2 regions of the Aeromonas sp. 160P genome follow, and region 2 is predicted to be linked to the other one. Evidence: predicted binding sites of a transcription regulator. Region 2 holds the regulator's gene; the other holds the start of a gene.
The links. The regulator MetJ, encoded in region 2, represses methionine synthesis genes. The targets are predictions, from matches to a motif close to AGANNTCTAGANNTCT.
Positions count from the first base shown of each region.

Region 1 (14,844 bases), 4.3 Mb from region 2:
AGCGAGGAGGTGCTGCAGGAGTTTGTCTGCAGGGTCGCTGCCAGTGCGCCGACCATGACCCCGATCGATTGGGAGGTCAAGGTGCCCCGTTCCGGCGGAGATCGCTACTTGCAGGTGCGTGGCACCTTTGTGGCACAAGGGGAGGAGACCCTGCTGCTCAATGGCATGGTGCAGGATATTACCGCCCTCAAATTGCAGCAATATGAGCTGCGCGAGGCTCGCATCCATGCGGAACAGGCTATGCAAGCTCGCAGCCGCTTTTTGGCCACCATGAGCCATGAGTTGCGTACGCCCATCTCGGGGATGCATGGCATGCTGGAGCTGCTGCGGATGAGCGACGTGGATGATGATCAACGTTACCTGCTGCGCAATGTAGTCACCTCGACCAATAACCTGCTCTATCTGGTGAACGATATCCTCGATTTTTCCAAAATCGAGGCAGGTCAGCTGCATATAGATTGTCATATGAGCCACCTTCAGACGGTGATATGCGATGCGATCCGCGGACATGCTACCCAGGCCCATGGCAAGGGGCTGCATGTTGACCTCTGCTGGGCGGGACATGTCCCGGATCGGGCTGATATCGATGCCGTCCGGGTGGCGCAGGTGGTTTCCAACCTGCTCAATAATGCGGTCAAGTTTACCGAGATCGGGGTCATTGCCATCAAGGTGGATTATCACGGTCAGCAGCTGGTGGTGACGGTGACGGATTCCGGGATCGGGATCGCGGAGGAGAAGCAGGCGCTGCTGTTTACCCCATTCGAGCAACTGGAATCGGATATCAATCGCCGCTTCGGCGGCACCGGGCTTGGGTTGGCTATCTGTGATCAGTTGGTCCGCAAGATGGGCGGTAGCTTGACCCTCAAGAGCCGTGCCGGTGAGGGGGCCAGCTTCAGCTTCACGATCCCCATTACCAAACCCAGGTGGGATACCCCCGTGCTGGCAGACAGTGAGTGGTGGTACTTCGGTGATGATCCGCAGTTACACGCAATGATGAAGCGCTTTGGTGCCACCTTGCAGCCGGTCAATGCTGCGTGCCTGAGCAGTGGCATCAGCGGGTTGCTGCTGGCCGATGAAGATCAGCTAGAGCGCGCGCTGGGCAGTGACTGGTTAGCGCAGATACAAAAGCCTGACCTCAAGGGGATCATCTTCTCTTCCCGCGAAGTGCTGCGCTCACGGCTGGGACCCGATCGCTGGTGGCGGCTTGGCCAGTCACCGCTCTATCCGGATTTGTTGCTCGAAAGTTGCCGCGAATTACTTGGCGGATCGGTGCATACCGTGATGGTAGAAAGCGAGCAAACATTGAGTGGTCGGGTGCTGGTGGCGGATGACCACCCGGTCAATCGTGCCTTGTTGATGCGCCAGTTGACCCTGCTGGGAGTCGATTGCGAGGTAGTAGAAGATGGTGAGAAGGCACTGAAAGCGTGGCAAGAGCAGCGTTTTTCATTGCTATTGACCGACTGCCACATGCCGGTAATGGATGGGTTTACCCTGACTCAGCAGCTACGGGCGCAAGGAGAGTCGGCACCCATCATAGGTGTCACCGCGGATACCTCGGAGGCATCGTCAGCCCGCATGGCGGCCGTGGGGATGAGTGGCATGCTGCTCAAACCTTACTTGCTGGAGGCCTTGCGCCAGACCTTGCTGCAGTGGCTGCCCGCCTCGCAACTGGCAGTGCCCGAGCCGATGGCTGAGAGTGCTGACAGCGAGTTAGCCGAGCGCTGGATCGCCCTGTTTAGTGATGAAGCGACTGGCCGTGCGATGGCCGGGGAGTATCTGGCCTCTAACCAGCAAGATGGCGAAGAGATGTTGGCGGCGCTCGCGACCCGTGATGCAGAGGCCTTGCTGGAGATTGCCCATCGTATCAAGGGCGCAGCCCGCATTGTCGGTGAAGACGAGCTGGCGGAGCAGGCTGAAAGCCTTGAGTCGGCAGCACGATTAGAGCAATGGGGGGCGCTGGAGGGCTTGGTCCAGCGCGTTGATGAGTGGATCGCTCGGGTAACCCATAAAACGAGGTTATGGCTAAATGCATAAAACAGAACACAACCCGGTCATCATGGTGGTAGAGGATCACGCTTTTCAGCGCAAGACTCTGCTGCACCAGATCCGTGGGCTGGGTCATCAGCAGTTGCTGGAAGCCAAAGATGGCCTGGAGGCGCTGGAGCTGTGTCAGCTGCACAATATCGATATCCTGTTTTGTGACTTGCGAATGCCTGGCATGGATGGCATGGGCTTGCTCCGTCGTCTCTCGTTGGCAGGGTTTCGTGGTGGCATTATTCTCTCCAGTGCGCTGGGGGGGGATGTGGTTGATGCGGTGCTGAGAATGGGCTCAGCCTATGGTTTGCAGGTGCTTGGCCGCATTGAAAAGCCCTGTCGGCCGGCGCAGCTCAAGCAGTTGATCGATGCCTGGTCTCCCGCGCTACCCCTTGCTCGCAGAGAGGAAGCCTACCGCCTGGATGTCGATGATTTGAAGTTGGCCCTTGATCGTGACCAGATTGTGCCCTGGTATCAGCCCAAGGTCAGTTTTGCGACCGGTCATTGGGTGGGGATGGAGGCGTTGGCCCGCTGGCAGCATCCGGAGTTCGGGCTGATCTCCCCGGGGCTCTTTATTCCGATGGCGGAGGAGCACGGCCTGATCGACCCGCTGACTGACCTCATCATCAGCAAGTCGCTGAGTGATGCCCATTTTTGGGGGAAAACCGGGTTATCGATCAATCTGTCGATGAATCTGTGTGTCAGTTCGCTCCATGAGGGAGGCGTGTGCCAGACCCTGGTTGAGCAATGTCAGCGCTGGAGCGTTGATCCTGAACTGATCACCCTGGAGGTGACCGAGAGTGCCTTTATTCGAGATATTGGTGCCATGCTGGAGGTGCTGACCCGGCTGCGGATGCACGGCTTTGGCCTCTCCATCGATGACTTCGGCACCGGTTACTCCTCAATGCAACAGCTGGCCACGCTGCCCTTTACCGAGTTGAAGCTGGATCGCTCCTTCGTCCATCGTTGCTATGCCGATCCGGCTCGTTTGGCTATTATCGAATCCAGTATTGAACTGGCCCGCAAATTGGGACTCAAATCGGTGGCAGAAGGGGTGGAAGACGAGGTGACCTGGCAGCTGCTGGCCAAGCTCGGCTGTGATCTTTGTCAGGGATTTTTCTCCGCCAAGCCGATGCCGCGCAGTGAATTGCAGCATTGGCACCGGACTTGGCAAGATAGATTGCCTACACTGATATCTATCTGAATCTTTAGGTCAAATCAGTCACGCTGAACAAGGATGTTCATGAAAATATCAAGCAAGTTGCTGCTCAGCTTCGGTTTTATCAACCTGCTGATCCTGCTCTCATCGACCCTGGTCTATTACCGGCTGACCCAGATCAATCAGGCCCAACAAACCCTGCTGGAGCAGGCGCTGCCCGCTCTGCAGCGGGATGAGGCGAGCCAGAAGGCGCTGGTTGCCACCGTTTCTGCCCTGCGTGGCTATCTGATCCTCGGTAAAGACCCTGCCCAGGCCTCCCGGCTTAAGCAGGAGTGGCAGTCGGCCTGGCAAGCCATTGCCCATCAGGCGTTCAGCCCGGCGCTCACTCAGTCCCTCGATACCTTCAAGCGCCATCAGGAGCAGGTCTGGACCCTGGCCCAGAGTGAAGAGAATCTGCCTGCCCATACCCTGATGCTGCAAGAGGCGGGGCCGCTGGCGGAGGCGGCGCTCGATCAATTGCAATCTTTTGCCAATGAGGAGGTCGCTACCCCGCAGGAGCAGCTCACGGGCGATCGCCGCATGCTGCTCAAGCAGGTGGGGGATGCCTACAACAGCCTCGCCAATGCGCTATCCGCTTTGCGGGACTTTCTTATCTCCGGCGATCCCGAGTACCGCCGCAAATATCAGGATTACTACCAGTTTCACCAGCAGCGGGTCGCCGAGGTGAAACAACAAGCCGCGCTCTTTACCGAGACCCAGCGCAGCCTCTGGCAGTTGTTTGAAGAGATGGCGACCCCTTTCTCAGAGCTGGTGGATCAGGTGATCAGCAAGCGGCAGGCGCCGGATTGGGATCAGGCTAATTTTCTGATGGCCACCGACATCGAGCCCATGCAGTCCCGTCTCAGTGAGCAGCTGGTACAGCAAATTACCAAAACCGGGGCCGAAGTGGAGGCGATCTCGCTCCAGATGACCCAAGCCGGGCAAACCATCAGCCAAACCCTGCTGCTGGCAAGCGGCAGTGCCATTGTGCTTGGCATGGCGGTCGCCTGGCTCTTTAGCCATCGTCTGACCCGTGACATCGCCAGTCTGGTGACCCGGGCGGGACAGGTCGCGGATGGCCGACTGGCAGCCGAGCCCCTGCCGATCACGGGGCAGGATGAGCTGGGGGTGTTGACCGGCTCCATCAATCGGATGTCTGCCCAGTTGCGTCATCTGGTCGGGGAACTGCAAGGAGCCGTGGGGCAGGTTGAGACCGCGTGCCACGATGTGGGCAGCACCACAGGTGCCATCGTGCGTGACTTAACTGCGCAAGATCAGCAGGTCGATGCGGTGGCAGTTGCCATCGATCAGATGTCGATGCGTGCCCGTGATGTGGTGGATAATATTGCCAGCGCGGCTGATAGCGCTCATCAGGTGCAGCAGCAGACCCGGCAAGGGCAGATCACCCTGGAGCGCATGACCGACACCATGCAGCAGATTGCCGCCATGATTGGGCAGGCCAACGAAGCCATGGGGCTGCTGGAGCAGCAAAGTGAGCAGGTGGGGCAGATCACCGAGGTGATTGCCACCATTGCCGAGCAGACCAATCTGCTGGCACTCAATGCGGCAATCGAGGCTGCGCGGGCGGGGGGGCAGGGGCGCGGTTTTGCGGTGGTGGCCGACGAGGTGCGCCAACTGGCGACCCGCACTCATCAGTCGACCGCCGAGATCAGCCAGACCATTGCAGCTATCTCCCAGCAGACTCGCCAGACGGTGCTCACGGTGAGCGGGGGTACTCGATTGGTTGAACAGGGGCGAGATGCGGTGGGACTGGTGACCGACACCCTGAGCGCCATGAACCAGCTGGTGCAGTCGCTATCGGGTCAGCTGGAGGCGATCACTGTGGCTAGCGAGCAACAATCCCGGGTTGCTGCGGAGGTGGCTGGCACCGTGGACCATATCGCCGGGCTCAGCCGTCAATCCTGCCAACGCAGTCAGCAGGGGGAGGAGATAGTTGCCAGGCTGGCTGGGGATACCGGCAAGCTGACGGCAGTGATCGCCCGCTTCGATCTCAAGGCGTGACATGGCGGGATGATCCCGCCGTTTTCCTTAATCGAGCCGTCTGAAGGTGTGGTTATCGAAGCTGCTGGTGGTCTCCTGATTGAGCAGGGTGACCAGCAAAATAGCCCGTTTTTCCCCATCCGGTTCCATATAGATGGCTTCAAATCCTGCCAGCGGCCCCTCTTCAATCAGTACCTTGTCACCCGTGATGGGCAGGTTGGCGTAGCAGGCTCTTGCCTCGTCGCTGTCATCACGACTCATCAACTGATAGACCAGCTTGCTGTTGATCGGGGTCCATTCACTGCCAAAGTGGATGATCCGGCTGATGCCGCGGGTCGATTTCAGGGTGATCGGTGTCACCTCTTCCAGATCGACGAAGATAAACAGATAGTTGGGAAACATGGGTTCCCGTACAGGGACTCGCTTACCCCGGCGTAGCTTCTCGATCTCCACCATGGGGTAATAAGATTCGATACCCTGGGCATCGAGGTGGGCGCGGGCGCGGGCCTCTTCTTTTGGCTTGCAGTAGGCCAGATACCATTTTTTCATGTTATGAGTATGTTCGTGTTGCCGTGCTCGCGGATATGATAGCGGCGTCAATAAAAAAGGCCACGCATTGCGTGGCCTTTTTTGCCAAGTGAGCAATTACCAACCTTTGACCAGGCCGCCTTTGAACAACTCGACACCCTTTTTGTAGACCTCGTCGGTCTGATAGGCCTGAACGAACTGTTTGACCTTCTCGTCATCCTTATTGTTGTCCCGTGCCACGATCAGGTTGACGTAGGGGGACTCTTTATCTTCAACAAACAGGCCGTTTTCGGTCGGGGTCAGACCAATCTGACCGGCAAAGGTGTTGTTGATGATGGAGAGATCCACATCTTCCAGTGAGCGGGGCAACTGGGCTGCTTCCAGCTCGACAATCTTGAAGTTGCGCGGGTTGCTGGCGATATCCAGCACAGTCGCTTCCAGACCGGCGCCATCCTTCAGGGTGATCAGACCCTGTTTGGCCAGCAGGATCAGCGAGCGACCCAGATTGGTCGGATCGTTCGGTACTGCGATCTGGGCGCCATCTTTCAGCTCGCTCAGCGCCTTGATCTTCTTGGAGTAACCGGCAATCGGGTAGACGAAGGTGTTGCCGACCGGGATCAACTTGAAGTCGCGATCACGTACCTGCGCATCCAGGTAAGGTTTGTGCTGGAAGGCGTTGACGTCGATGCTGCCATCGTTCAGCGCCACGTTCGGGGTGACGTAGTCGGAGAAGTTGACGATCTCGACGGTCAGACCGTATTTCTCTTTGGCTACCTTGGCAGCCATTTCAACCAGCTCGGTCTCGGGGCCCGCAATGGCGCCCACTTTCAGAACCTTGCTCTCTTCTTTTTGACCGCAACCGGTCAGAACCAAGCCAGCCAGCAACGCTGCCGCAACGGATTTGATGCCAAATTTCATAAAACCTCCTGTCAGAAATCGACGATTAACGATGATCATATTTGTGAACCAGGCGCTCACCTGCGCTCTGGATGAGTTGAACCAGTACTACCAGGATAACCACGGTCACCAGCATGACTGTGGGGTCAAAGCGCTGATAACCATAACGAATACCCACATCGCCCAGACCACCGCCACCGATGGCCCCGGCCATGGCCGAGTAGTTCACCAGGGTGACGAGGGTGATGGTGACGCTGTTGATGATGCCGGGCAGGGCTTCAGGCAGCAGCACCTTGGTGATAATTTGCAACGGCTTGGCGCCCATCGCCTTGGCCGCTTCCAGCAGGCCATCCGGCACCTCCATCAGGGCCCCTTCTACCAGTCGGGCGATAAAGGGCACTGCGCCAATGGTGAGCGGCACGATAGCGGCGATAGTGCCGATACTGGTGCCGACAATCAAGCGGGTGAGAGGGATGATCGCCACCAGCAGGATGATAAAGGGCACCGAGCGGCCCACGTTGACCACCATGCCGAGGCTGCGGTTGAGCAGCGGGTTGGCCAGGATTTGGCCCCCCTTGGTCACATGCAGCGCCACGCCGAGTGGCAGGCCCAGCAGGCAGCCAAACAGGGCGGAGCCTGCGACCATCAGCAAGGTGTTGCCCAGCTCGATAATGAGCAGATTAATCATGGCTTCGGACATAACCCATTACCTCCAGCTGAATATGGTTGTCAGTCAGGAACTGCTGGGTTGCCGCGCACTGGGCTTCATCCCCGAACAGCTCTGCCAGCAGAAAACCGAATTTAACGCCACCGGCGTACTCGATATCCGCGCTCAAAATACTGATGTCGATGTTGAAACGGCGGCTCGCCTCGGAAATCAGCGGGGTATCGACTGTGCTGCCGGTAAAACCGAGCTTCACCAGTGGATAACTGCCTGCTACCCGCTCGCTACTCATCCGATCCTGATACTCCTGCGGTACCTCCAGATGGATGGTGGAGTGGATGAAATCACGGGCCAGCTGGGTCTTGGCATTGCTGAAGAACCAGGCCACTTCACCTTGCTCGATCAGGCGGCCGTCACTGATGATGGCCACTTCGTCACAGATCCCCTTCACCACATCCATTTCGTGGGTGATCAGCAGTATGGTGAGCCCCAGCTTGACGTTGATCTCCTTGAGCAGGGTCAGGATCGAGCGGGTAGTCTGCGGGTCGAGGGCCGAGGTGGCCTCGTCACACAGCAGTACCTTGGGCGCCGGTGCCAGTGCCCGGGCGATGGCGACTCGCTGTTTCTGACCGCCGGAAAGCTCGGACGGATAGGCGTGGGCACGGGCTTCCAGCCCGACCAGCGCCAACAGCTCTTCGACCCGGCTTTTTATCTGTTCTTTGCTCCAGCCGGCCAACTCCAGCGGAAAGGCGATGTTGGCAAATACGGTGCGGGAGGCGAGCAGGTTGAAGTGCTGGAAAATCATCCCGATCTGGCGGCGGGCTTGGGTCAAATCCCGCTCACTCAGGGCGACCAGATCCTGGCCTGCGACGATGACGTGTCCCTCTGTCGGGCGCTCCAACAGGTTGACACAGCGAATGAGGGTACTCTTGCCGGCACCAGAGGCACCGATCACCCCGAATATTTTGCCTTGGGGTACATGCAGACTCACGTCACGCAGGGCGTGCACGGCGTCACTGCCGGTACCGTAGACTTTGTTGAGACCGTTCAACTTAATCATGGATTATTCCGTGCTCACAGCCTTACAGCACAGGGCGCTACAGGCGGGTAAATTGGGCAGAGGTTCCACTGGGTTACTCTGTCATCATGGAGGATGATGCTAAGATGTCTGGATGGCCGTGTCAACGCATGTTTTTACGTCTAGACGTCTAAAAAAGTGATAAGGATTTCTGTCTGGTAGATAACGAACAGGGTGGATAGGTTGCGCATCCAGATCCTGTTTCGCCTGTGCGGCATATAGCCGAATTAAAGATGGGTTATATCGGGTAAATGCTGGTTTTATTAGTGTGTCAGCCCGATTTTACTCATGTCAGCTGTCGAGCCTGACGCTTCTTCATAGTTGCACAAATATTTGCACAAATATTTGCACAAATAGCTGCACAAATCGTTCCCTCTTCGTGACCGGATCACTTGCCCGCCCTTTTGTCGTCGTCAACCTTGATGCAGCGCAAGGGCGGCTCGGATAGGGATTGGGTTACTGGTGGTTGTTTTTTATACTGGCGGTGTCGACAAACATAGAGGGCAGGGCGATGAGATTCCAACAGATCAAAGAGTTGCTGCACTATCTTGAGCAGGTTCATCACCAGCTCGGGCTCTGTTACGGGCGAATGGCCAGCCAGGTGGACAGCGAACGCAGCCGGATGTTGCTGGTCTATCTGCAAGGTCGCGAGGATGCGGCCAGCGCCCATCTGCACGAATATGCCGCTCAGTTGGGGGAGTCGGTGCGGGAGACCTGGCTGAACCAGAGTTTCAGCGAGGATATGCTGCCTGCCATCACCCGCTTCGAGATACAGGCCTCGGCCCAGACTCAGGATATCGTCACTCAGGTGTGCCGCTGGGAGGAGCAGTTGGTGGGGGAGCTGGGCCATCTGGCCCGGGAGTGCCCGACATCGGCCACCACCACGCTACTCGACAATCTGGCCGGGCTGGAGCAGACCCGCCTGACCCGATTGGTACATGGGGTGCATCGATTGGATGATATGTAACGGGTGATGGCGGTCAAACACACAAGATGGCCGACAAACAAAAGGGCCCGGCAGCAGTGCCGGGCCCTTTCCATTTGATAGCTGCTGATTTGCAGTGAGTGTCGGTCAGCCCTGCTGCTCGGCCGCGTAGAGGGCGGCCCCGATAATGCCCGCCTGATTGAGGCTGGCCGCCGGAATGAGCGGTGCCCGGGTCTCGATACGATCGACAAACTTCTCCAGCTTGGACGCGCTGCCACCCCCCAGAATGAAGATATCGGGGGAGAAGAGAAACTCGAGGCGCGCCAGATACTTGTTGAAGCGCTTGCCCCAGCGGTTCCAGGAGAGATCTTCCCGCTTGCGCACCGCATCTGAGCAGTAGTGCTCTGCCACCATCCCTTCCAGCATCAGGTGACCCAGCTCGGTATTGGGTAGCAGCTGGCCGTTGACGAACACGGCGGTGCCGATGCCGGTGCCGACCGTGATGAGGATGATCACCCCCTTGCGATCTTTACCGGTGCCAAAGCGCATCTCGGCCAAACCCGCCGCATCGGCATCGTTCAGCACATAGCAGGGCTTGCCGGTGACATCGGCAAACAGATGCTCGGCATCGGTCTCAATCCAGCTCTGGTCGATATTGGCGGCACTCTTGGCTACCCCGTTGTGGATGGTGGCGGGAAAGCCGCAACCCACCGGCCCTTTCCACTCGAAGTGTTCTACCAGCGCCTTGAGGGTATGGGCGATGGCGGCCGGAGTGGCCGGTTGCGGTGTGGCAATGCGATGGCGCTCGCCGATCAGTTCGCCGGTTTCGGTATCCACCAGACAGCCCTTGATCCCAGAGCCGCCAATATCCACTCCCAACATTTGCATCTGTGTTGTCCTTGTTGTGTGCCGACCAGCTGGTACTGATTACGGTGTGCTGGTTACTGCGGGTCGGCAGAGCATGAAAAAAGTGCAGCAATCCGGCAAGGGGCAGATCACTTATGCGTGATCCGGCAGACCTTTTTCGATGCAGCGGATCAGCAAACGGGTTTTCTTGTTCTCTTCATCCTGACGCCGGGCAAGGGTGGCCAGCGCCCATTCGATATGTTCGGCCACCATGGGCTCGGCGGTGGTCAGCCCCAATTGCAGGGCGGCGATGACCTCGGGCGTCGCCGGACCATTGCCGAGGGCAACCGCCAGATTGCGGCGCCAGCGTTGATAGCCGATGCGGCGGATCGGGCTCCCCTCGGTCTGTTTGAGAAAATCGCGCTCGCTCCAGCGCCACAACGCCAGCAGGGGCGGGCGGTGCAGGCTGGGGCGCGGGCTGAAGTCGGGCTCCGGGCTGGCATCGGCGTAGCGATTCCAGGGGCAGATAAGCTGGCAGTCGTCGCAGCCGTAGATGCGGTTGCCCAGCAAGGGCCTGAACTCTTCCGGGATCGGGCCGTCGTTCTCGATGGTGAGGTAGGAGATGCAACGGCGGCCATCCACCACATAGGGGGCGACAATGGCGCCGGTCGGGCAGATGTTGATGCAGGCGACGCACTTGCCGCACTGCGCCTTCTCTACCGGCTGGTCGAGCGGCAGCGGCAGGTTGAGCAACAGCTCACCGAGAAAGAAGAAGGAGCCGGCCGATTCGTTGAGCAGCAGTGAGTGTTTGCCAACCCAGCCGAGCCCCGCCTTGGCTGCCAGCGGCCGCTCCAGGATGGGGGCGGAGTCGACGAAGGGGCGCCACTCACCCAGGGTGTCAGGGGTGCCTTGAAACAACTCGGCGCAGCGCGCTTCGATGCGATCTCCCAGCTGTTTGAGCCGGTTGCGCAGCACCTTGTGGTAGTCGCGGCCGAGGGCATAGCGGCTGATATAGCCGAGGGTCGGATCGCGCAGGGTAGCGGCGAAGCCTGCCTCGAACGGCAGGTAGTTCATCCGCACCGACAATACCCGCACCGTGCCCGGCAGCAGCTCGTGGGGGCGTGCGCGCATCATGCCGTGACGGGCCATGTAATCCATGCTGCCGTGATAGCCCGCATCCAGCCAGGCCTGCAATCTTGGCTCTTCGCTACGCAAATCGGTGTCGGTGATGCCCGCCAGGTCAAATCCTAGCTCCCGTGCCCAGAGCTTGATATCGTGGGCCAGCTGGTGGAAGTCAGGTGCGCTCATGCGGCTTGGCCTGGCAGGCGTTTGCTGGCGAGGGCCGGTTGATAAGGGGCAGGAGCCGTCATGGTAGAGATCATCAGGGGCGCGTTGGGCATAAAAGAGGGGGGCAGTTTACCACAGGGGCTGTGGCAGACTGAACAGATCCGCGCACTGGAGCGCAACTGGGCCGCGCGCGAGGGGCAACCCCTCTATGCCCTGATGGAGCGAGCCGGTGCCGCGCTGCGCACCTATGCCACCCTGCATTGGCCCGACAGCCGCTGCTGGTGGATCTACGTCGGCCCTGGCAATAACGGCGGTGATGGCTATGTGCTGGCCCGTCTTGCCCGCCAGATTGGTATCGAGGTGGTGGTGATTGCCGCCAGAGCTGCTGACCAGCTGAAGGGGGATGCCAGACGGGCCGCAGATGAGTGGCAGGCGGCCGGTGGCCGGGTCTGGTTGGCCGAGCAGTTTGATGATGCCCAGCAGCCCGCCCCGGATCTGGTGGTCGATGCCCTGCTTGGCACCGGCGTCAACACCCCCCTCTCGCCGTTACTGACAAAGATCGTCGCAACAATCAATGGTTTGGCTGCCCCCGTGCTGGCGGTGGATCTCCCCTCCGGCCTCAATGGCGATACCGGCCGCGCCATGGGGGCCGTGGTGCAGGCTACTCGCACCCTCACCTTTATCGGTATCAAGCAGGGGATGCTCACCGGCGACGGGGTGGATTGCGTTGGCCAGCTCGACTGTGACCCCCTTGGCGTCACGCCGGATGACGCTATGTTGCCTGCCGCCTGGCGTATCGATTATCCACTCCTTAGCACGCAGTTGACCCCGCGCCAGCGCGCTTCCCACAAGGGCTGTTATGGCAAGGTGCTGCTGGTGGGAGGCAATCGTGGCATGCAGGGGGCCATAGTGCTGGCTGCCCGCGCCTGCCTGCGGGCGGGGGCCGGGCTGGTGCGGGTGTGTCAGCATCCGGAGCACCCGCCGGTCAGCCTCTATCAACCTGAGCTGATGAGCCTTATCACCGCAGATGACGAAGGGTGGGCGTCGGTGCGGGTCATCGGCCCCGGCCTCGGTCAGGATGAGTGGGGAAGGGGGCAAATTGCCCGTTATCTCACCGATCGGCTGCCACTGGTTTTGGATGCCGATGGATTGAATTGGCTGGCGCAATCCCCCCGCCATCAGGATAATTGGGTGCTCACGCCCCATCCCGGCGAAGCGGCGCGGCTGCTGGGATGCACCATTGCCGACATTGAAACCGACCGGTTTGCCGCCGTGCAGGCGCTGCAGCGGCGCTATGGCGGTGTGGTGATGTTAAAAGGGGCGGGGACACTTATTTATGACGGCGAGCGGGTCGCTCTCTGTTGTGAAGGCAATCCCGGCATGGCAAGTGGCGGCATGGGCGATCTGTTATCTGGTATAATCGCCGCCCTTTTGGCTCAGGGCTGCTCTGCCACCATGGCAAGCTGGCTGGGCGCCGTGATCCACGGCGAGGCTGCCGACTTGGCCGCCACCGACGGCGAGCGGGGCATGCTGGCGTCAGATCTGCTGCCGCTGATCCGCAAACTGGTTAATCCCGACACCATAACAAGTTAACAAGAAGAACATGGCAAAACAGTTGATGATGACACTGCCGGATGAGGCAGCAACAGTGGCTCTAGGTGGTCGTTTGGCACAAGCTTGCCAGCAGGCGACCACAGTATTTCTACATGGCACGCTGGGTGCAGGTAAAACCACCCTGACCCGCGGCTGGGTACAGGGCCTTGGCCATCCGGGCAAGGTAAAAAGCCCGACTTATACCCTGGTCGAGCCCTACGAGCTGGATGGCTGGCAGGTCTACCATTTCGATCTCTATCGCCTGGCTGATCCGGAAGAGCTGGAGTTCATGGGCATTCGGGACTATTTTGCCGCCAACACCCTTTGTCTGGTGGAGTGGTCCGAGAAGGGCGAGGGTTGGTTACCGGCCCCCGACCTTGAAATTACCCTCACTTATGTAGGCGAGCAGCGTGAGGTGCTGATAGAGGCCCGCACTGCTATTGGCGAAGCCATTCTGGAACGGTTGTCATCTACGTGCGCTTGATCCTTGTTTTTGCTCTCTCTTTGATGGCGTTACCCTCTTGGGCGAATCAGCTCAAGAGCGTACGAATCTGGCCATCACCGGATAACACCCGGGTGGTGCTCGATATGAGCAGCGCCCCCAATTTCAACTATTTCACCCTGAACGGCCCGGATCGGCTGGTGATCGACCTGAAAGGGGCGAGCAACGCCGCCAATCTGGCCCGGGTCGAGAACAACAGCGAGCTGGTGCGCAAGATCCGCCAGAGCACCCCGCTGGAGAAAGGGGGCTTGCGTCTGGTGCTGGATCTCAGCTCCACCATCAAGCCGGTGGTATTTCCGCTGGCGCCAGCCGGGCCCTATGGCCACCGTCTGGTGATTGACCTGCCTTATGAAGAGAAGCGATCCGCCGCTGCCGCGCAACCGGTGCCGGTGAGTGGCAAGCACCGCGGTGTGGTGATTGCCATTGACCCGGGTCATGGCGGGGAAGACCCCGGCTCCATCGGGCCGCGCCGTACCTACGAGAAACGGGTCACCATGGCCGTCTCCCAGAAGCTGGCTGCGCTGATTGATCGCGAGCCGGGCATGCGGGCGGTGCTGACCCGCCGTGGCGATTACTTCGTCGATCTCAACAAGCGCTCCGAGATTGCCCGGAAAGCCAAGGCGGACCTGCTGGTGTCGGTGCATGCGGACAGCTTCCACAACTCGACCCCGCGTGGCGCCTCGGTCTGGGTCTTGTCGACCAACCGCGCTAACCGCGAGATGGGCAGCTGGCTGGAAAAGCAAGAGAAGCAGGGCGAACTGCTGGGCGGAGTGGGTAAGGTGTTGGCTGAATCCGATCCCAATCCCTATCTGGCGCAAACCTTCCTTGATCTGTCCATGGATAAGTCCCGTGCCGAGGGTTACGACGTGAGTCGCCAGATCCTGCGTTCCATGGGCAAAGTCGCCAAGTTGCACAAAAGAGAGCCGGAACACGCCAGTCTGGCGGTGCTCAAGGCGCCTGATATTCCCTCTGTGCTGGTGGAGACCGGATTTATCTCCAACCATGCGGAAGAGAAGCTGCTGGCTACCGCCAGTTATCAGGACCAGCTGGCTCGCGCCATCTTCGAGGGGATCCGCAACTACTATCGTGTCCACCCGACCAAGGGGGCCATGTTGACCGGCAAGGGACAGGCCAGCCAGCCAGCCGCCGTTAGTCGGCCAGTCGCCCCCAAGCAACCGGTGAGCCGGCCACAACAGGCGCAATCGCAGCCGGTGGTGACCAACAAGATGCCAGCGACGACCGTGCGCGACGGCGGGGCGCCAGTCAGCAGTGTCAGCAGTGGCTCTGGTGC
Region 1 is NZ_JBUXKV010000001.1:4,480,219-4,495,062, reverse strand. It holds gene ACY8FN_RS20835 (ATP-binding protein) at 1-2,034, shown strand, start outside; gene ACY8FN_RS20830 (EAL domain-containing response regulator) at 2,027-3,238, shown strand; gene ACY8FN_RS20825 (HAMP domain-containing methyl-accepting chemotaxis protein) at 3,278-5,254, shown strand; gene rfaH (transcription/translation regulatory transformer protein RfaH) at 5,282-5,782, opposite strand; gene metQ (methionine ABC transporter substrate-binding lipoprotein MetQ) at 5,879-6,679, opposite strand; gene ACY8FN_RS20810 (methionine ABC transporter permease) at 6,705-7,358, opposite strand; gene metN (methionine ABC transporter ATP-binding protein MetN) at 7,339-8,382, opposite strand; gene ACY8FN_RS20800 (hypothetical protein) at 8,912-9,367, shown strand; gene ppgK (polyphosphate--glucose phosphotransferase) at 9,473-10,213, opposite strand; gene queG (tRNA epoxyqueuosine(34) reductase QueG) at 10,325-11,479, opposite strand; gene ACY8FN_RS20785 (NAD(P)H-hydrate dehydratase) at 11,540-13,051, shown strand; gene tsaE (tRNA (adenosine(37)-N6)-threonylcarbamoyltransferase complex ATPase subunit type 1 TsaE) at 13,062-13,535, shown strand; gene ACY8FN_RS20775 (N-acetylmuramoyl-L-alanine amidase) at 13,559-14,844, shown strand, end outside.
Region 1: a site for MetJ is predicted at 8,517-8,532, ahead of metN (methionine ABC transporter ATP-binding protein MetN). Genes of this name have one in related genera too.

Region 2 (14,844 bases):
ACACCCGGGGGGCACTAACACCTGAAGCTAGCGCGTCTACCAATTCCGCCACCTTCGCACATTCGGGTTTTCTAGTTGGATTTACATGCTGCTGAATCAGCATGGCAGTATTGGTGCGAAGAGAGGGACTCGAACCCTCACATCCGTGGGACACTAACACCTGAAGCTAGCGCGTCTACCAATTCCGCCACCTTCGCATCACTGCGGAGGGGGATTCTATAGAGTTTTGGGGGAGCGTCAACAAGCAAAAGGTACTTTTTTCGCTGTTGACGCCCAAAGTGGCGCCAAGGGTACAAAACTTCAGCAATTAGCCCAGGTTGGTGACTCGTTGATTAGCTGCGCTCCATTGCGCCGTGATACATCTGCTCGTACTGGGTGATGGAGTCAGGCCAGTTGAAGCGGGTGTTCATGGCGTTGTGCAGCACCTTGGCAAATTGTGTCTTGTCTTGCAGGAAATAGAGCAGACTGCGGCGCATGGTGTCGAGCAGGATAGCGGCGGTCGGATCGTTGAAGCAAAAGCCGGTGGCATGTTCCGGGTCCGCATCCCAATCCACCACGGTATCTTTCAGGCCACCCACGGCGCGCACCAGTGGCAGAGTGCCATAGGCGAGGCTGTACATCTGGTTGAGGCCACAAGGCTCGAACAGCGAGGGCATCAGGAAGAAGTCGGCACCGGCTTCCACCAGATGAGCCAGGCGATCGTCATAGGTGTTGATGAAGGCGAGCTTGCCTGGGTTCTGCTGGGCCATGGTCTGCAGCTGCGTGGCGAGCGCAGGATCGCCAGAGCCTACGATCACCACTTGCACCTGATGGTGGAGGAATTTCTCCAGCGCCGGCAGCAGCAGGGGGACTCCCTTCTGCTCGGTCAGGCGGCACACCATGCCGTAGATAGGCAGGTCCGCAACGGGCAATCCCGCTTCCTGTTGCAGGTGCTGTTTGCAGACCTGTTTGCCTGCCATGTTGTCGATGCTGTAAGTGGCGGGCAGGAAGGCGTCAAACTCCGGATCCCAATCTTTGTAGTCGCAGCCGTTGAGGATGCCGCACAGGTCATCCCTGCGTTGCTGAAAAATGCTCGCCATACCGTGGGCGCCAAGGTGAGTCAGCAGCTCCTGGGCATAGTTGGGGCTGACCGCATTGATCTTGTCGGCGTAGAGCACCCCGCATTTAAGCAGGTTGACGTGGCCGTAGTCGTGGTTGATGCGGCGTTCGTAATCGGCAATTTCGGGCATGGCCCAGAACTGTTCGCGGCCGAACACCCCTTGAAACGCCGCGTTGTGAATGCTGATCACGCTGCGAGTTTGCTGGAAGAAGGGGTTGTTGGCATGGCGGGTTTTCAGCAGCAAGGGTAGCAGCCCGGTGTGCCAGTCGTTGCAGTGGACGATATCCGGTGCGAAGCCGAGCTGCTCGCAGGCATGGAGGGCTGCCGCCGAGAAGAAGGCAAAGCGCTCGCCGTTATCCGGATAGGCTTGATTGTTCTCGGCATAGAGCTGGGGACGATCAAAGTATTGCGGGCAGTCGAGTAGATAGACGCAGACGCCATCCAGCTCCATCTGGTAGATGCGATAGCCGATATCCGGCAGGCCCGGATGGGTGGGTAACCAGCGTGACGCTACCAGTTTGGCCTCATCCCGTCGTTTAATCGTCTTGTAGAAGGGCAGCATGATCCTGACATCATGCCCCTTCTGGACCAGGTACATAGGCAAGGCTTTGGCAACATCTGCCAGGCCCCCGGTCTTGACCAGCCCCTCAACTTCCGAGGCAACAAACAGGATTTTCAGTGGGTTAATAGCCAACTCTTGCTCCCTTAGGTACCACCACGATACCGCCTTCTGATACGGTAAATCGCTCTCTATCATGGTCGAGATTTTCACCGATAACGGTGCCGGGCGCAATTTCAACGTTTTTGTCGATGATCGTCCGCCGGATGGAGCACCCTTCACCAATCTTCACATCCCCCAGCAACACGGATTCGCTGATGTGGCTGCAAGCGCCGATATTGCAACGAAAACCGAGAATGGATCGCTGGATTTGGCTGCCCTGAATGAAGCAACCGGCGGAGATCAGGGAGTTGGCAATATTGACCTTGCACACGTCGCTGTCGATGAAGGTCGCTGGCGGCAGTGCCGGATAGTGGGTGTGCAGTGGCCACTTGCGGTTATAGAGGGAGAAGGGGGGATTGTCCGCCACCAAGTCCATGTGAGCCAGCCAATAGGAGTCCAGAGTGCCCACATCCCGCCAGTAAACACTCGGCTTTTCACCGGGGATGACGTTGGTGCTGTAGTCGTAAACATAGACGGGGGCGCGCGGGTAGAGGCTCGGGATCACATCCTTGCCAAAGTCGTGGCTGGAGCTATCTTCGCCAGCATCCCGTTTCAATTCCCGGCAAAGGGCGTCAGTCTCGAAGATGTAGTTGCCCATGGAGACCAGCGCCTGGGTCGGATCGCCCGGGATATGCTTGGGCTGCTTGGGTTTTTCCTGAAAACCGATCATCCGCCCTTCGGTATCTACCTCAATCACCCCGAATGAACTCGCCTCTTCGATGGGCATGCGCAGGGCGGCAACCGTCATGGCCGCACTCTTTTGCTTGTGGAAGGTGACCATCTGGCTCACATCCATCTTGTAGATGTGGTCGGAACCGAAGATGCAGACATGATCCGGTTCGGCCCGCTCGATAAAGCCGAGGTTCTGGTAGATGGCATCGGCGGTGCCGTCATACCAGCGTTTACCCATCCGCATCTGGGCCGGAATGGGGTCGATGAAGCGGTCGGTGATGCCGACGATATTCCAGCCCTTCTTCATGTGCAGATAGAGGGATTGGGATTTGAATTGGGTCAGTACATAGATGCGCAGAAAGTCTGCGTTGACGAAGTTGTTGAGGACGAAATCGATCAGCCGGTAACTGCCGCCGAAGGGGACGGAAGGCTTGCTGCGGGTGGTGGTGAGAGGCTGCAGACGGGTGCCTTCGCCGCCAGCCAGGATCATGGTCAAGATGCCTGCCATCGTATTAATCTCCCTGCATGAACACTATGAAAAGGTTTTCAATGCTCGGTATAAAAACACCCCTTAAGGGGTGGTTTTATAGTCCTTTTAGTACCTTACCAGATACCGGATGGCGCTCTCTAGCGGTTTTCTTGTACTGCTTGCACTTACTTTACACTTTGCTCATATAGACCTTGAACTTGGCATCGCTGCTGATCACTTCCGTCCGTTTGAAATGTGTTTCCAGTATAGGCAGGTAGCGCAAGAAGGCGTTGGCAACAATGGTCAGCGAGCCATTGGGCAGCAAAAATTCCGGTGCCTTGGCGAGGAAGGTTTCGGTCGCTGCATAGAAGGTCTTGAGACCCGCATGGAATGGCGGATTGGAGACGATGTGCTGGAAACGGGTGGAGACATCCGAATAGACATCGGAAGCGGTGACCTTGCCCTCTAAACCATTGATCGCCAGGGTGCGGCGGCTAGACTCCAGCGCCAGCGCGCTGATATCCACCATGTTGACCTGCAGATCCGGATTGCGCTTGGCCAGCACAGATCCAATCACCCCGGCGCCACAGCCGAAATCGAGCAGCTCGCCCTTCATCGGTGGCACCGCCGCCAGCAGCATCTGGGTACCGAGATCCAGTTCGGCAGCGCTGAAAACGCCGGGCAGGGCCAGCACGGTCAGCTCGGTGTCACCGGCCTTGCACTGGTAGCGGCCAAACCAGCTATCCAGCTCGAACGGTTCAACCGGCTTGCAGAGCTCACCGTGATAGAGGGAGCAGCGACGGGCCGAATCGCGCTTGATCGGTTTTTCGCTGTAGGGCGCCAGCAGCTTGTCGGCGCCATTGATGCCGCCACGGTTGTCACCGGCTAGCAACAGGTCGGCACCCGCCTCCAGCAGGGGAGTCATCATGGCCAGCAGATATTGCGCCTCGGCCTTGGCCTTGGGCATCAGCAGCAGCAGGGCATCGAAGCGGGGGGCACCACCGAGCTGGTGGTCGAACAGGATGGCGTCACCCAGGGCGGCCTGCTGGCTGCGGTAATAGCAGTAATCCGTGGTAAAGACGGTCAGGGTCTCGGCTAGAGTGGCCAGCTGGCGCGGGTAGTCATCATCCAGCGCGCCGCAGACAAGTAGCCGCTTGCCGACAAAGAGGGCTTGGTTTCGTTCCAGCATCTGGCTGACGGCACTGATTGGGCTGCTCATCGGGTCTCTCCACGCAATTTTGGGCGGCCATTATACATAGCCCCTTTCGCCTTGACATTTATGCTGTGTTCCCGAAATATGCCCAGACACCATTTTTTGACCAGAGATGACGAAATGCGGTTCAACGAGTTGAAACGAAAGCACAAAAAAAGCCTGACATTCGGGCCTGCCGACGTTCGCGCGTAACCTCTCATCCCTGAGAAACTTCAAACCCCGGTTGCGCACATCGTACCGGGGTTTTTTATTGCCATATGCGAGTCATTCAGGAGAAGGAAATCCCATGTTTCAAGGTTCTATTGTTGCGTTGATCACCCCGTTTCGACAGGGCAAGCTGGATGAAGAGGCGCTGTTGCGTCTGGTTGAGTGGCATATCGAGCAGGGAACCCACGGCATAGTGCCGGTGGGTACTACGGGGGAGAGCCCGACTCTGACCCACGACGAACACTGTAAAGTGGTCGAACTGGTGGTGAAACAGGTGGCGGGGCGCATTCCGGTGATCGCCGGGGCGGGTTCCAACAACCCGGTCGAAGCCATCGAGTACACCCTCCACGCCGAGCGAGTGGGCGCCGATGCCACCTTGCATGTGGCCGGATACTACAACCGCCCCAATCAGGAGGGGCTCTACCACCACTTCAAGGCCGTCCACGACGCCACCGCCAAGCCGATCATCGTCTACAACATTCCGCCGCGTGCCATCGTCGATGTGCAACCCGCGACCTTGGCCCGTTTGGCCGAGCTACCGCGCATTGCCGGGGTGAAGGATGCCACCGGCGATCTGGCCCGCCCCTGGACCGAGCGCCAGCTGATCAACAAGCCCTTCGCTTGGCTCTCCGGGGAAGATGCCACTGCCGTCGCCTACAACATCGGTGGCGGTCAGGGTTGTATCTCGGTGACCGCCAACGTGGCCCCAAAGCTGGTGGCTGAGGTGCAGAACCTCACGCTGGCGGGCAAGTGGCAAGAAGCGCGTGAACTGCAAGACCAGCTGATCCCGCTCCATCAGGCGATGTTTGCCGAGCCGAGCCCCGCCGGTGCCAAATATGCCGCTTCCCTGCTCGGTTTCTGCAGCGAGGAGTGCCGCCTGCCGGTGATGCCGCTGTCGGAAGCGACCCGTGAGCGCATTCGCAGCGCCATGCAGCAGCTCAACTTGCTGTAATGCAAAACGGGTGAGTCAAGGCTCACCCGTTTTGTTTCTGGCGTTGTCCCACTGAGGCCGCTCGTGCCGGTTAGGCGGCGCTATGCAGCCAGGCAGCGATGGCCAGCTGTAACTCGACATACGCCGGATAAAGGAAGAGATCGGCCAGTTCGGTAGGCCACTGGTCATGCTCGTCCGGTCTGGTTTGCAACTGTGCTTGCAGGCTGGTCAGTGCTGGCAACCAGGGCGCTGGTTGTGGCAGCTTGGCCGCACTGCGGGCGACCAGATCGATTCCCTGACACAAGGCGGCGAACGCCTGCTGTTGAACGCCTTCATTCTGCGGATGCTCCAGCCAGAGCTGCTCGTGATGCTGCCAGTGGCGCAGCCCCTCGCTTACCCCCGTCATGCTATCTATATCCTCACGCGCCACCAGCGCCTGCAGGGCCAGTGGCTTGCCAAGGCCAGCCAGTCGATAGCCGCGCTGGGCCTTGGATTGGGCTCCGAGCCGCAGTCCGCCCAGCTTGGCAAGATGCTGGGCCAGCGCAAACAGTGCTGCGGTGTCGCCGGATTTGAGCTCCAGTTCCAGCTCGTTGATGGTGGTGCTGCCCTGGCTACCGACTATCTCACCCTGATCCCAGGCCAGTTCTATCTCGGCCCCTTCGAAAGCGATCAGCCAGTGGCGACGCAGGAAGTCGGTGCGAAACTGGGCGACCAGCTGTTGCTGGATGCTGTCGCGCTCGGGCAGGGTCGGCCAAATCTCATCGGGAAAGGCCGAGAGGGTCGGCAGATCGTCGCTGACGGGGACGTTGTATTCGGGTCTGGCGTGCAGACCACCCACTATCTGACCGCGACACTTGATGGTTTGTTCGGCAAAGCTATCGCAGCGGCGGATCCGCAAGCCCATATCCAGCTGGCGCAAGGCGAGGGTTGGCGTATCGAAATAGACGTTGCCGAGCTGTTGTTGGGATGATTCCTTAATTTCAAGAGAATTCAGCAGGTTGGATAACCCTGCTTGAATGTCGCAGGCGACAAAAAACTTTATCTCGATCTCGATTTGCATAGTCATTCCGGGCTGGCAGGTAACTTTGAGGGGCGGGATTCGGGTCGCGAGGATATAATGCCGCGAGGCGACTAGATTAATTCGCGGTTTAATTGAGTGCGCAGTTCGGTTACCATGCGCGCCTCATAAAATCGTATCGAGTGTTTTTTCACCGACACAGGTTTGACCATGCCAGTAAATACTATTTTGGGGCTTTTTGCCAAGTCCCCCATCAAGCCGTTGCAGAAGCATATCGTCAAGGTTCACCAGTGCTCCCAGCAGTTGGTACCCTTCTTTGACGCCGTTGCGGAAGACCGTTGGGATGATGCCGAGAAGATCCGGCAGCAGATTGCCCAGTTGGAAAAAGAGGCGGATATCCTCAAGCGTGAAATCCGTCTGAAACTGCCTCGCGGCCTGTTCCTGCCGGTCGCGCGTACCGACCTGCTGGAGCTGTTGACCCAGCAAGACAAGATTGCCAACCGTGCCAAGGATATCTCCGGCCGCATGCTTGGTCGTCGCATGGAGTTCCCTGCTGAAATGCGGGTTGATTTCATGGCCTATCTCAAACGTTGTATTGATGCGACCGCTCAGGCCGAGAAAGCGATCGGGGAGCTCGACGAGCTGCTCGAGACCGGCTTCAAGGGACGGGAAGTGGAAATGGTTGCCGAGATGATCCACCAGCTGGATCTGATCGAGGACGATACAGACACCATGCAGATCGGACTGCGCCAACAGCTGCAAGCGGTTGAGCACAATTACAATCCGATTGATGTGATGTTCCTCTACAAGATCCTCGAATGGGTAGGTGACCTGGCAGATCAGGCCGAGCGTGTAGGCGCCCGTCTGGAACTGATGCTGGCTCGTTCGTAATCGACTGACTGGGTAAACACTATTAATGGACATTATCGCGAATTACGGCACCACTCTGGTGCTCGTGGCGGCCTTGTTCGGCTTTTTGATGGCCTGGGGCATTGGTGCAAACGACGTTGCCAATGCCATGGGCACATCGGTCGGCACCAAATCCCTGACTATCCGTCAGGCAATCATCATTGCCATGATCTTCGAGTTTGCCGGTGCTTATCTGGCGGGCGGCGAAGTGACCGCAACCATCCGCAATGGCATCATTGATACCAATGCATTTGCCGATACACCGGACCTGCTGGTACTCGGCATGATCGCCTCGCTGCTGGCGGCCGGCGCCTGGTTGATCCTGGCCTCCTACTTCGGCTGGCCGGTCTCTACCACTCACTCCATCATCGGCGCCATCGTCGGTTTTGCGGTGGTGAGCATTGGTCCGGAAGCGGTGCAGTGGAGCAAGTTTGGCGGCATCGTTGGCTCCTGGGTCATCACCCCGGCCATCTCCGGTGTGCTCGCCTACTTCATGTTTATCAGTGTGCAGAAGCTGATCTTCAACACCGATGATCCGCTGGCTAACGCCAAGCGCTATGTGCCGTTTTACATGTTCCTGACGGCGCTGGTGATCTGTCTGGTGACCATCAAGAAAGGGCTGACCCACGTTGGTCTGCACTTGAGTGATAGCGAGGGCATTCTGCTCTCTGTGGCTATCTCTATTGCGTTGGCGATTGCCGGTTTCTTCTATATCCGCGGTCAGAAGTACAACCCGCAGGATGACAGCAAGATGCACTTCGCCAACGTGGAGAAGGTATTCGGTATCCTGATGGTGATCACCGCTTGTGCCATGGCGTTTGCCCACGGCTCCAACGATGTGGCCAACGCCATTGGTCCGCTCTCCGCCGTGGCTTCTATCGTGGCCTCCGGCGGTGAAATTTCCAGTCAGGCGTCTATCGCTTGGTGGATCCTGCCGCTGGGCGGTATCGGTATCGTGATCGGTCTGGCGACCATGGGCGAGAAGGTGATGGCGACGGTCGGTACCGGCATCACCCACCTGACCCCGAGCCGTGGCTTTGCCGCCCAGCTGGCAACGGCCGCGACTGTGGTGATTGCTTCTGGTACCGGTCTGCCCATCTCCACCACTCAGACCCTGGTCGGTGCTGTGATGGGTGTCGGTCTGGCGCGCGGGATTGCGGCGCTGAATCTGGGGGTGCTGCGCAACATCGTGGTCTCCTGGATCATCACCTTGCCTGCCGGTGCCATTCTGGCCATCGCGATCTTCTACGTGCTGCAAGCCTGCTTCTCCTAATCGAAGCGGCATTCAGCAAAAAGCCCGAGTCATCGACTCGGGCTTTTTTTATTGTGCGCGGGAGCTGAGGGGCTCCCTTTGCATTCTCTGCCTTAGAGGCTGGCGCAGATCTGCCAGAGATCGTACTGGATTGCCGCGGCGGTCACTTCTCGACCCGCCCCCGGCCCCTGGATCACCAGCGGGTTGCTGCGGTAGCTGTCGCTCTCGATGGCAAAGATGTTGTCGCACGGCAGCAGGTTGGCAAACGGGTGGTGCGGTTCCAGCGTCTCCAGTCCAACCCGTGCCTTGCCGTTACGCTCGAAGCGTGCCACGTAACGCAGCGCCTTGCCAAGGCGCTTGGCTCCCTCAAAGGCGGTCTGAATTGGGCCATCCAGCTCCTTGAGCCGATCCATGAATTGATCCGCGCTCACTTTGCGCAGGGTGACGGGCACCAGATTTTCCAGGGTGATATCGGCAGAGTCGAGCTCAAAGCCAGCCTCCCGCGCCAGGATCAACAACTTGCGCCGCACATCCTGACCGGAGAGATCTTCGCGGGGATCCGGCTCGGTCAGACCGTGCTGCCACGCCTCGTCCACCAGCTCGGAGAAGGGCCGAGTGCCATCATACTGCTGGAACAGCCAGGAGAGGGTGCCGGAGAAGATGCCAGAGACCCCCTGAATACGGTCGCCGCTCTGACGCAGCATCTGGATGCTGGACTGGATCGGCAGCCCGGCCCCCACGGTGGCGTTATAGCGCCACTGCACCTGATGGTCACTGCAGGTCTGTTTAATGCGCTGGTAGAACTCGCTGTCGGCGGCACCGGCAAACTTGTTGGCAGCGATGATGTGGATGCCGAGTTGGGCAAAATCCGGGTAGTAGCGACTCACGGTTTCGCTGGCAGTCATGTCCAGCGCGATCAGCGCATCGAAGCTGTGCTGCTCCAGTTGGGAGAGTAACTCCGGCCAGATCAGCGGTTTGCCATCGACACTGTTTTGTACCTTGCGGGGGTCCAGCCCCTCTTCATCCAGCAGGCCACCTTCCGAGCTGAACACCCCGTAGAGGGTGAGCGCCAGATTGAGTTCATGTTCGAGCCGGGCTTTTTCGCGGCTATAGAGGGTGAGCCAGTGGCCGCCGATATTGCCCTTGCCGAATACCACCAGACCGACCCGGGTCGGGCGGCTGAACAGGGCGCTGTGCAGGGCGATCAGCAGCGGCTCCAGCACCACCTGACGCAGCACGGCCACCAGACTCAAGCCATCTCTGGCCACCTGGACGAACTCCAGCGGCTGATCCGCCAGCAGCTGATAGAAGCGATGGCACTGCTCGGCGTTGTCGGTGACACCGGCCCCCACCAGCGCCACCAGACTGAACCCCTCTTTCTGGATCAGGCCAGTGAAGCTGCCTTGCAGCTGGAAGTCCCGCAGGATCTCGAAGGCACCCTGTGCCACTTCGAGGGTGTAGGCGAGACGCAGCACCCGCCGATCTGGCTGGCGCTGCAGGGTAAGCGGGTTGAGGCGGTGGCGGGCCAGATGGGCCTCGATGGTTGCCACCGTCTGCTCATAATTGGTCTGCGGCAGCACTTTGAGCTCGATGAGGGCGATCTGATCCACCGAGGAGACGATGCGGGCACCGCCGGAGCGCGGAGCTCGGCGCAGGATATGGGTGCAACCCTCGTCCGGGTTGTAGCTGCAGCGCAGGGTGAGGCGCTGGCGACTGTCGGCCACCGGTTGCAGAGTACGGGAATGGAGCACCGAGGAGCCGAGGCGGGCCAGCTCGTTGGCCTCGGCCAGGCTGAGGCGCTCCAGCAGGCGCGCCTCTTTGACCCGGCGCGGGTCGGCGCTGTAGACACCGGCCACGTCACTCCAGATGGTGGTGGATTCGCCGTCCGCCAGCAGCGCCAACAGGCTGGCGCTGTAGTCGGAGCCGTTGCGACCGAGCAGCAGGGAGCGCCCTTCCATGTCGGCGGCGATAAAGCCGGTCACCACGATGCGGCCGGCATGTTCCGCCAGTCGCGCCTTGAGCAGTTCGCTAGAAAGCGCAGTATCCACCTTGACCAAGGCGCCATCTTCGGCGCGCAGGAAGCTGCGGGCATCGAGCCAAGCGGCTTTGTCGCCACGGCTGGAGAGCAGGGCCGCCAGCAGGCGCGCCGACCACACTTCGCCAAAGGCGAGCAGGCCGTTGCGGGCGAAGCGATCAAACTGCCCCTCCAGGGTCTTGGCGATCTGTTGCACGTCGCTGGCGAGCTGAGCGCTGAGGTCGCGCTGCAACTCCCCTTCCAGCAGGCCATCGATCAGACTCTGTTGATAGGCTTGCAGGGCCGAGATAGATTCACCTGCGGCTTCGTCACCGGTATCAGCCAGTTCCCCCAGCTGGATCAGCCGGTTGGTGGTCTTGCCCGCGGCCGAGACCACGATCAGCTCGTCACCTCCGGTCTGTTGTTCAATGATGCTGGCAACCCGACGATAGCAGACCGGGTCCGCCAAACTGCTGCCACCAAACTTGTGGACGTGACGTCGCTTCAAACCTGCCTCTGTCACCGCGATCTCTCCTTGTTGCTGTTCCATTACTTCGCTACCTGTTCTGCCTGCTGCGCCTGTTCAAAAGCCTGAGCCAGATCGGCCACCAGGTCTTCACCGTGTTCAATACCGACCGACAACCGCAGCAGCTGGGCGCTGATGCCTGCTGCCTGCTGCGCAGCCGGGGTCATGGCCCTGTGGGTCATGCTGGCCGGATGGGCCACCAGACTCTCTACCCCGCCGAGGGACTCGGCCACCGAGAAGAGGGTGAGGGCCGCGAGGAAGGCGCGAATGCCCGCCTCGCTGCAATCGAGTTCAAAACTTAACATGGCGCCGAAGCCGGACTGTTGACGGCGCGCAATATCGTGGCCGGGATGGCTCGGCAGGCTGGGGTGATAGATGCGTTTCACCAGCGGCTGCTGTTGCAGGAAGGCGAGGATGCGATCGGTGTTCTCCTGATGGCTGCGCAATCTGGGGGCCAGGGTGCGCAGGCCGCGCAGGGTCAGGTAGGAGTCAAACGCCCCGGAGGTGAGCCCCAGACAGTTGGCCCACCACACCAGCGACTCGGCCAGTGCGGCCTCTTTGGCAATCGCCACCCCGCCCACCACGTCCGAGTGGCCGTTGATGTATTTGGTGGTGGAGTGCACCACCACGTCGGCACCGAGGGCCAGGGGTTGTTGCAGCAGGGGGGAGAGGAAGGTGTTGTCCACCACCACCTGGGCACCCACCTCGTGGGCGGCGCTGGCGATGGCGCTGATATCCACCACCCGCAGCAGCGGGTTGGAGGGGGTCTCGACCCACACCAGCGCAGGCTTTTGCGCCAGTGCGGCGGCCAGTGCAGCCTCGTCACCCTGATCGACAAACTGCACCCGGTAATGGCCCTTGGCCGCCAGATACTCAAACAGCCGCCAGGTGCCGCCGTAGCAGTCGTGGGGGGCGATCAGCAGATCCCCCGCCTTGAGCAGGGCGGTAGTGACCAGATGGATGGCGCCCATGCCGGTGCCGGTGACCACGGCACCGGCGCCCCCTTCCAGCGCCGCCAGCGCGTCCGCCAGATTGCTGCGGGTCGGATTGCCGGATCGGGCATAATCGTATTGACGGGGCTCGCCAAAGTCGGCAAAGGTGTAGTTGCTGGAGAGGTAAATGGGGGGCACCACGGCACCGTGCTGTTGGTCTGTCTCAATCCCGGTGCGAACCGCCAGGGTGGCCTTGTGGGTCATATCACTCTCTCCTTGAACTGTCTCTGGGCGATGGCTGCTTTGCCTCAACCACGGCGATCCTGCCATTGTTGGCCTATGGTGAACCACCTTACGCCAGCACAAAAAAGCCGTCAACACTTCCAGACGTCTAAATGGCTTTGCTGTTGGATTGCCATTAATTTCCTTAAGGGTTAAAATCCGCGCTCACGGCTAAATGAGAACAGGTGAGTCATGGGAACAGAGTGGAACGGCGACTACGTCAGCCCTTATGCGGAACACGGTAAGAAGAGCGAACAGGTCAAGAAGATTACCGTCTCGATCCCGCTCAAGGTGTTGAAAGTGCTGACCGATGAGCGCACCCGTCGTCAGGTGAACAACCTGCGTCATGCGACCAACAGCGAGCTGCTCTGTGAAGCCTTCCTGCACGCTTTCACCGGCCAGCCGCTCCCTTGCGACGAAGACTTGCGCAAGGATCATCCGGACAGTGTCCCCGCCGAAGCGCGCGCCATCATGGAAGCGCTGGGCAAAGAGATCGAAGATTTCGATCAAGAGTAAGCGATTTGCAATGCACAAGAGGCGACCCCCGGGTCGCCTCTTGTCGTTTCAGCAGCCCCGTATGTGGGGCAGTGGTTATTTCAGCAGGCTGAAGATCAGCGCCGATACCGCCAGCGAACCGGTCAGCAGGATAAAGCCGTTGGCCCAGCCGTGACGGAAGCGGGCCAGCGCCTCCACCTTATAGATTGCAATCACCGGCATGATGAACAGGATCATGGCGATGACGGGGCCGGAGAGGGTCTCCATCAGCCCCAGAATGCCCGGGTTGATAACGGCAGCGCCCCAGATAGAGAAGAACATCAGGGCGATGCCCAGCTTGTCCGCCTTGGCCTGCGGCAGGCCGGTGGGCTTGGCGATCAGGCTTTTCAGGCTTTCGCGGGCACCGAGGAAGTGACCGAGGAAGGAGGAGCTGATGGCGATAAAGGCGATGAGCGGCCCCAGAGTCACGATCACCGGGTTGTCGGTGATGTTGGCGAGATAAGAGAGCACAGAGACGTTCTGGGCCTTGGCTTCGGCCAGCTGGGCTGGCGAGAGGCTCAGCACGCAGGAGAAGACGAAGAACAGCACGAAGCCCACCAGCATTACTGTGGTGTTGCGCAGGATCAGGCCGCTCTTGGCTTCTGCCTGCTCGCCATATTCACGGCGCTGCACGTTGGCAAAGCCGGAGATGGCGGCGGCGTGGCTGAAGGCGAACACGGTGACCGGCAGCGCCAGCCAGACGGTGTTGAGGAAGCTGACTCCTTCAAACGCGGTCACTTCCGGCCACTGCCACTGAGGGATCAGGTAGCAGGAGAGCGCCGCCAGAATGGCCGCCAGCGGATAGACCATAAAGGCGAAGGCGCGCAGCATCGCTTTCTCACCCGCCAGCATCACGGCGATCATGGCAAACACCAGCACGCCGGAGAGCATCACCCGATCCGGGGTCGCCATGCCGAGCTGGTTGACCATAAAGCTCTCCACCGTGTTGGTCAGCCCAACCCCGTAGATGAGCAGGATCGGGAAGATGGAGAGGAAGTAGAGCGCCGAGATAAGGCGGCCGGCCATCTTGCCGAAATGCTCCTCCGCCACTTCGGTGAAGTCGGCGTGGGGGCGTGACGAGGAGAGCACGAAGCGAGCCAGCCCGCGGTGGGCGAGGAAGGTCATGGGGCCTGCCAGTACTGCGACGATGACGAGGGGCCAGATGCCGCCCAGACCCAGATTGATGGGCAGGAACAGGATGCCTGCGCCAACGGCGGTGCCAAACAGGCTGATAACCCAGTGGGTGTCGTGACGGCGCCAGCGGGTGGTGCTGGCTGTGGTGGAGCAGGAACCGGATAGCTCCTTGGTAGCCTCTACAGATAAACTCATTACTAATTCACTTTTTGTCAGTGTTTTAATCTGAGTTTATTGTGATTTATCGGGATTTAATTCTCAAAAGGCGAGACTGAAACATATCACTGCCATTGCGGGGCTTAGCCAGCGAGATTGGGAATGGAATCTGGGTCACAGAATGCAACAAAACTGATATATGTGGTTTTTGTGAAATATAAAACCAAAATTTGATCTACAGTCATTTTTTTATTTTGGCTAATCAGGTGTTTTCAGAATTACGTGAAAAATCGTACCATTTCTCGCCGACCGATTGTGATGTTTCACTATCATTTTGCCGCTTTGCCAGCGTATCACGCTGTTCAAGGGCACCTTGACCAGCGGATCACACCGGCCATCACCCGGGGCAACTTCCCTGAAAAAGCAGGCGGCCATCGGGCCGCCTGCTTGTCTGGTGTGATGACATCGCTATCCGCCTAGTGGGCCAGAATGCTACCCCAGGCGAGATCCGGATCCCCCATCACGATAAAGTCCGGGTTCTCCAGCGACTCGGTTTCGTTGTAGCTGAGTGGCTGCAACGCCAGGCTGAGGATGCGGCCACCGGCTGCCTCGACGATGCACTGGGCGGCGGCGGTGTCCCACTCGCCGGTGGGGCCGAGCCGCACGTAGCAATCGGCCGCACCTTCCGCTACCAGACAGGATTTGAGGGAGCTGGAACCAAGCGGGATCAGCTCGTAGTTGATGGCCGGGTTGAGGCGGCGGGTGAGGTTATCCA
Region 2 is NZ_JBUXKV010000001.1:201,319-216,162, reverse strand. It holds tRNA gene ACY8FN_RS01030 (tRNA-Leu) at 1-58, opposite strand, end outside; tRNA gene ACY8FN_RS01025 (tRNA-Leu) at 112-197, opposite strand; gene glgA (glycogen synthase GlgA) at 333-1,793, opposite strand; gene glgC (glucose-1-phosphate adenylyltransferase) at 1,783-3,000, opposite strand; gene rsmC (16S rRNA (guanine(1207)-N(2))-methyltransferase RsmC) at 3,152-4,180, opposite strand; gene dapA (4-hydroxy-tetrahydrodipicolinate synthase) at 4,461-5,333, shown strand; gene ACY8FN_RS01000 (CYTH domain-containing protein) at 5,404-6,372, opposite strand; gene ACY8FN_RS00995 (TIGR00153 family protein) at 6,541-7,221, shown strand; gene ACY8FN_RS00990 (inorganic phosphate transporter) at 7,247-8,512, shown strand; gene ACY8FN_RS00985 (bifunctional aspartate kinase/homoserine dehydrogenase II) at 8,605-11,055, opposite strand; gene metB (cystathionine gamma-synthase) at 11,055-12,227, opposite strand; gene metJ (met regulon transcriptional regulator MetJ) at 12,438-12,761, shown strand; gene ACY8FN_RS00970 (aromatic amino acid transport family protein) at 12,837-14,108, opposite strand; gene cysQ (3'(2'),5'-bisphosphate nucleotidase CysQ) at 14,546-14,844, opposite strand, start outside.